Regions from separate parts of the Ciceribacter sp. L1K23 genome, predicted to be linked through region 2. Evidence: riboswitches for the same ligand, from Rfam matches in the RefSeq annotation. Region 2 holds a riboswitch; the other holds the start of a gene.
What was found. Region 2 has a riboswitch for thiamine pyrophosphate ahead of thiB (thiamine ABC transporter substrate binding subunit). Riboswitches for the same ligand answer to the same signal wherever they lie in the genome.
Positions count from the first base shown of each region.

Region 1: it holds a riboswitch for thiamine pyrophosphate, as region 2 does, so the genes downstream of both, thiM (hydroxyethylthiazole kinase) here and thiB (thiamine ABC transporter substrate binding subunit) in region 2, are expected to answer to the same signal.

Region 1 covers NZ_JAGRRC010000001.1:3,413,749-3,417,150, forward strand. Annotated here, with positions in the region: gene thiD (bifunctional hydroxymethylpyrimidine kinase/phosphomethylpyrimidine kinase) at 1-712, opposite strand, end outside; gene thiE (thiamine phosphate synthase) at 709-1,344, opposite strand; gene thiM (hydroxyethylthiazole kinase) at 1,341-2,138, opposite strand; TPP riboswitch at 2,199-2,295, opposite strand; gene J5J10_RS16505 (metalloregulator ArsR/SmtB family transcription factor) at 2,374-2,676, opposite strand; gene J5J10_RS16510 (threonine/serine dehydratase) at 2,729-3,402, shown strand, end outside.
Region 2 covers NZ_JAGRRC010000001.1:3,876,062-3,879,463, forward strand. Annotated here, with positions in the region: gene J5J10_RS18765 (ABC transporter ATP-binding protein/permease) at 1-833, opposite strand, end outside; TPP riboswitch at 1,002-1,117, shown strand; gene thiB (thiamine ABC transporter substrate binding subunit) at 1,160-2,185, shown strand; gene thiP (thiamine/thiamine pyrophosphate ABC transporter permease) at 2,211-3,402, shown strand, end outside.

The sequences.
Region 1 (3,402 bases), 460 kb from region 2:
AATCCTTGGCGACACGCACGGCGGTTCGCGGAGACAAACCCTTGGCAAGTTCGGCCGTGATCGCGCTCGACAGCGAGCAACCGGTACCATGGGTACTCTCGGTCTCGACTCTCGGCCCTTCGAACCACTCCGTCCCGGAAGGGCCGAGGAGGACATCCGGGCTTTCATCGCCGCCAAGATGTCCCCCTTTGAGGAGAACGGCTTGCGGCCCCAAAGCCATCAGTCGGCGTGCCTGATCCGCCATTGTGGCTCTGTCGGAGGCTTCTTCCATCCTCAAAAGCACTGCTGCCTCCGGTAGATTGGGCGTGATTACGGTCGCAAGCGGTAAGAGATGCTGGCGTACGGCGTCCACGGCATCGGCATCCAGAAGCGATGCCCCTCCCTTTGCCACCATGACCGGATCGAGGATGATCGGAACACGTGTGTGAGCCCGCAGGACTTCCGCCACCGCGATGGCATTGGCGGCTGTCGCGATCATGCCGATCTTCACCGCGTCCACGCGAACATCGGCGAAAATCATGCGGATCTGCTCGGCGAGGAAGTCGGCCTCGACCGGCACAAACGCCGACACGCCTTGAGTGTTCTGCGCCGTCAGCGCGGTGATGGCGGCCATGCCGTATACACCCCGGGCCGAAAAGCTCTTGAGATCGGCCTGGATGCCGGCACCGCCGGACGGATCGGAGCCCGCAATGGACAGGACATTCCGGATCATGCGCCAACCCCCTTCCACGCTGACACCAGCTCGGCGGCGGCCGCTGAGGGGTCCACCTGGCCGCAGATGGCCGAAACCACTGCAACGCCTGAGGCGCCGGATCTCCTGCAATCGGCCACGTGTGGCCTCTTGAGACCGCCGATCGCCACGGATGGAACCGGGCTCGCAGACGCCACATCGGCAAGTCCCGCAAAACCGATCGCGGGAGGATGGCCGGGTTTAGTGGCTGTCGGGAAGACAGGGCCGACGCCGACGTAGTCGACGACAGCCGTATCGATCCGGGCGGCTTCACTGATCGAGCCGATCGAAAGACCCAGGATCATTTCGTGGCCGATTCTTTCTCGCACCTCGGCGACAGGCGCATCGCCCTGGCCGACGTGAATTCCCGCGGCGCCCATGATCATCGCCGCCTCCACATCGTCGTTGACGATGATTGGAACCCCCGTACCCGCAAGGACCGCCTTCAGAGCAAGCCCGGTTTCGACCAGATCATCCGTTGAGGCATGCTTGTTGCGGAGCTGTACCATCGTGACACCTCCGGCAACCGCAAGGCGAGCAGTCTCGACCATGCCGATGCCGGCACACAGAACGGGGTCGAGCACGAGATAGAGCGAAAGATCAAACGTCCTCATGACAGGCGTACCCGCGCCTTGTCATCAAGGGTCCTCCCGTCCACGCTTGCGAGCGCGTCCAGAAAAGCGACCGCGAAGCTTCCAGGACCGGATACGTCGCGTTCCGCGAGCTCGCCAGCGACGGCGAAATGCGCGAGCGCGGCCGTGGTGGCGGTGAAGGCGTCCGGTTCGACCGCGGCATAAGCACCGACCAGGCAGGTAAGCGAGCAACCGAGCGCCGTGACCCTCGGCATCCAGGCCGAGCCGCCGTCGATATGGGCCGTTCGCGTGCCATCGGTCACGAAATCTGTTCGTCCGGTCACCGCGACGATGCATTGCCGCGAAAGCGCAAGTTGCCTTGCGACATCCTCGGCTGCCGCAACGTCATCCTTTGTATCAACGCCTCTAGCGCTGCTGTTACCACCGCCAAGCGCCAGAATTTCGGAGGCGTTGCCACGAATGACCGTCGGCCGCAGATCCAGCAGCTCGGTAACGACCTTGCGGCGATAGGATGTCGCCATGTGGGCAACCGGATCGAGCACCCAGGGCCGTCCGGCGGCAGCAGCACTGTCGGCGGCAGATTTCATCCCGTCCGCCCAATCCGGGGACACCGTGCCCATGTTGATCGTCAGAGCGCCGGCAAAGGCGGCGAATTCGCCGGCCTCCTCGACGCTATGCACCATGGCGGGCGACGCTCCTGCCGCTAACAAAACGTTGGCGGCGACATTCATGGCGACATAATTGGTGATGCACTGAACGAGCGGTGTCGCATCGCGCATGGACGCCAAGTGTTTACCGGGAGTGCTGGAAGTCATCTCATTGCCCTTTCGCGGCGGGCAAATCGACAGGAGCTGACGGTTGTCGCTGGACACCGGCGTCGGCTCCGAGCGACTCCCTCCGCCAGCATTATCTGGTTCAGGTTCGAAGGGTACGTCTCAGCCCGTGTGACCACGAGCGCCCCTGTCTCTCAAGCGAGGCTATGATTGGCAGGCTTTGGCCCGCCTGTCACGCGAAAAATCCTCACGGTTCCATATCGCGACTTGGCCGGTTTCAGAGGAGCAGGAGCGTTTCAGCCTTCACTCTGGCGATGCGATCCTCATCGCGGCGATAGAAAATCCATTGCTTGATCTTCTTCGGCCGAACCAGCCCGGCGCCAACCAGAACGCGCATATGTTCGGACAAGGTGGCCTGGGATATGCCCAGCTTCTGCGCAATGAAAACGGCACAGACGCCATCGCTACCGAAATCGCCATCCGCCTGCGGTGGAAAATGCGTGGACGGCGACTTGAGCCATTCGAGAATGGCCAATCGCTTTTCGTTGGCGAGCGCTTTGTACAGGTCCACGTCTTGCATTTCGTTATTTTGCGAAGTAACGAAGAATTGTCAATCCAGAGAGGTACCGTTAGTGTCGATCGGCCCAGTCACGCGTGAGCGCATAGAACAAGTTTCGAGTGTCATCCGGACCTACGTGCGCCATACCCCCGTCCTGTCCGTCGGCGCGCAGGACTTTGGTCTCGATGGTGGTCCGATCGACCTGAAGCTGGAATACCTGCAGCATTCCGGTTCCTTCAAGGCGCGCGGAGCCTTCGCGAGCCTTCTGACGCGGGAAATTCCGAAGGCGGGCGTCGTCGCGGCCTCGGGCGGCAACCACGGCGCGGCGGTCGCCTACGCGGCGCATAAACTCGGGATAAAGGCGACTATCTTCGTACCAACCGTGAGCGCAAAGGCGAAGACGGACCGCATCCGAAGCTATGGGGCAGACCTCATTGTCGGCGGGGATCTCTATGCCGATGCATTGGCGGCCAGCGAGGAGTTCGTGGCCCGGACCGGCGCCCTTCCTATCCACGCCTATGACCAGGTGGAAACGCTGTTGGGCCAAGGAACGCTTGGCGGGGAGATCGAGGACGACCTTCCGGATATGACTACGCTTCTTGTGGCCGTCGGCGGTGGCGGCCTGATCGGCGGTCTCGCGGCATGGTTCGAGGATCGCGTGCGTATCATCGCAGTGGAGCCCGAGATGGCACCCACACTCAATCATGCGCTTGCAGCGGGCAAACCGGTGGATGCACCGGCCGGCGG
Region 2 (3,402 bases):
GTGGCCAGCACCGTGTCTATGGTTTCGTGGATATGGCGACGCTCCGTCTCGCCTGCCCTTGCCAAGGTGATCGCCTCGAGATTTTCGTTGGCGCGCATCAGGGCGAAACGCAGATCTGCTTCTTTCGCATATCGCTCGGCGTTGAGCCGCGACAGGCTGCGGCCGACGAGTTGGCTGAGAAGGGCGGCCGCCGTGGCATAGAGCAGCGCACCCCACACGAGATAGCCGGGAATAGCAAAGCTGCGGCCGTCGACGTGGAAGACGAAGTCGTTGGACAGCGTCCACAGGACGCCGACGAAGGAGGCGAGCAGGATCGTCGACTGCACGAGGCCGATCGCCAGCGATGCGGTCATCTCGGCCAACTTGCGCGCGTCCTCGTGCAGTCGCTGATCCGGATTGATGCCGAGCGGGCTTGAGACAGAAAGGCGGTAGGCGCGCCTGTCGGTCAGCCACTGGTCGACGACATCGCGGGAAAGACCTTCACGCATGGACAGCGCCGTCATTTGATTGAGCCAGGTCTGGATGACGTTGAGCAGCAGGAGGCAGCCGGCGATCACCGCGAAATTCTGCAGTTCCTTGATGAAGGCGGGAAGATCGCGTCGTTCGAGCGCATTGTAGAAAGGCGCGTTCCACTGGTTCAGCAGCACCGTGCCATAGGCGGTCAGCAGAATGACGCCGAGGAGGGCGATCGCGAAGCCGATGATCCGGTTGCGGGAGGCCGATTGCCAGAAACTGTCGGCGGCTATTTTCAACTGGCGGCCAAAGCTCAGCTCCATGCTGGCCGCTGTCGTATCTGTGGTGGCTGTCACTGCTGCAAGGTCTGAAATCCGCATGCGTCCCGTCTCGGTGATGATGCCCCGCGTAGCCTATTTCCTATACCGCCACATGACGATCCGGAAGCCGCCATGGGATAGCGCGCGGTCGTCGAACCGTGGGTCACGGGCGCTTGAGCCGGGCGTCGCGGAGGCTTGCCAGGCGGGACCCATCGCGTTATCTCTTCGCTTGCTCTAACGGGGTGCCCCTCGTCCTTTTCGGACGATTGGCTGAGAGGCTTCATCGCCAACCCGCGGAACCTGATCCGGTTAACACCGGCGGAGGGATTAGACGCGTATCCCAAGCGACGCCCTATCCCCGATTTTGTCAACAAGAGGAGGGCGTCATGCCGAACCGTCGTTCATATCCTGCCATTTGCGGCCTTGCCGCGTCACTCGTTCTTGCCTTTACGCAGCAGGCTGCCGCCCTTTCGGCGGAACGGAAGCTGACCGTCTATACCTATGAGAGCTTCATTGCGGAGTGGGGTCCTGGTCCGAAGGTGAAGGAAGAGTTCGAGAAGACATGCGACTGCACGGTCGATTTCGTCGGCGTGGCCGATGGAGTGGCGCTTCTGACACGGCTGAAGCTTGAGGGCGAGACGAGCCAGGCCGATATCGTTCTCGGGCTCGATACCAACCTCGTGACCGAGGCCAAGGATACCGGACTGTTCGAGCCGCACGGCATCGATACTTCGGGTGTCAAGGTGCCGGGTGACTACTCAGACGACGTGTTCGTGCCTTACGACTACGGGCATTTTGCCTTCGTCTATGACACAGAGGTACTGAAGACGCCGCCTGCAAGCCTCAAGGAGCTGGTCGATGGCGACCCTTCCGTGAAGATCGCGATCCAGGATCCGCGCACCTCGACGCCCGGGCTCGGACTGCTTCTCTGGGTCAAGGCCGTCTACGGCGACGAGGCGCCTGCCGCCTGGGCGAAGCTCAAGGATCGCGTGCTGACGGTGACGCCGGGCTGGTCGGAGGCCTATGGGCTGTTCACGAAGGGCGAGGTGCCGATGGTCCTGTCCTACACGACCTCGCCGGCTTACCACATGGTGGCCGAGGACACGGACCGGTATCAGGCGGCGGCGTTTTCGGAGGGGCACTACATCCAGATCGAGGTCGCCGGTCTTTTGAAGACTGCGCCGCAGAAGGAACTGGCGCGGCAGTTCCTGTCCTTCATGATCACGCCCGGCTTCCAAGATGCGATCCCCACCAACAACTGGATGATGCCTGTCACCTCCACCTCCGAGCCGTTGCCAGACGCCTTCGGCAAGCTCGTGCAGCCGGAGAAGACGCTGCTGTTCAGCTCCGACGAGGTCGCGGCTAACCGGAAAGCCTGGGTCGACGAGTGGCTCGCCGCCATGGCCAAGTGACGCCGTGCTGAGCCGCAGGCAGACGATGACGCATGTCGCCGGCGGGGCCTTTGGCCTCGTCGCGATCCTGGCGTTCATCCTGGCTGCGGTCGCGGCTCTGCTCGCCATCGGATCGGGACAGGGTTTTGCCTCGCTCGTCGCCGATCCCGTCATCCTGCCGGCCTTGCGCTTCACCCTGTTGCAGGCGGGTCTGTCGACGCTTCTGTCGCTTCTCTTCGGCATTCCCGTCGCGCTCGCGCTCGCGCGGCAAAGGCAGTTTCCCGGCCGGATCTGGCTGATCCGTCTGATGGCGGTGCCGATGGGGCTGCCGGTGCTGATCGGCGCGCTGGGGCTGATCGGCATCTGGGGCCGGACCGGACTTGTCAGCGCGCTGCTTTTGGGGATCGGCGTGGACGAGCCGCTCTCCATCTACGGGCTGTCGGGCATTCTTCTCGCCCACGTGTTCTTCAACATGCCGCTCGCCGCCCGGCTTCTTCTGGCCGGGCTGGAGCGGGTTCCCGCCGAATACTGGATGCTTTCGGCGGAACTCGGCATGGGCCGTTCCGCGACATTCCGTTTCGTCGAGTGGCCTGTCGTCGCGCGGCTGCTGCCAGAGGTCGCGGGGCTGGTGTTCATGCTCTGCGCCACGAGCTTCACGCTTGTCCTCGTGCTCGGCGGGGGACCCGCAGCGACGACGTTGGAGGTGGCGATCTACCAGGCGCTGCGCTTCGATTTCGATCCGGCGCGCGCGGTCTCGCTGGCCGTTTTGCAGATCGGCGTGACGGGCGCGCTGCTTGCGGTAATCAGCCTGCTGCCGGCGCCCGACGAGGCGATTGCCGGAAGCGAGCGGCCGGTACGGCGGTTTGACGCGGGATCCGGTCTGGTCCGCCTGCAGGACGGGTTGCTGATTCTTGCCGCGGCGCTTTTCCTCGGCCTGCCGCTGATGTCGATCCTTGTGTCGGGACTGCGGGCCGATCTCTTCGCTCTCCTGATCGAGCCGGCGTTCCTGTCCGCTGCAGTGACCAGCCTCTCGATCGCCGGCAGCGCCGCTCTGTTGTCGACCGGGCTCGCTCTGCTCCTCGTGCGCGCCATCATCGCTTTGCGGGTGCGCGGGTCCGGACTGGCGTCCCGTCTGCTATCCGGTTCGCTGTCGGCGGCAGGGTCGCTGGTGCTTTTGGTGCCCGCCATCGTGCTGGCGACCGGCTGGTTCCTCATTCTTCGGCCGCTCGGCGAGATCT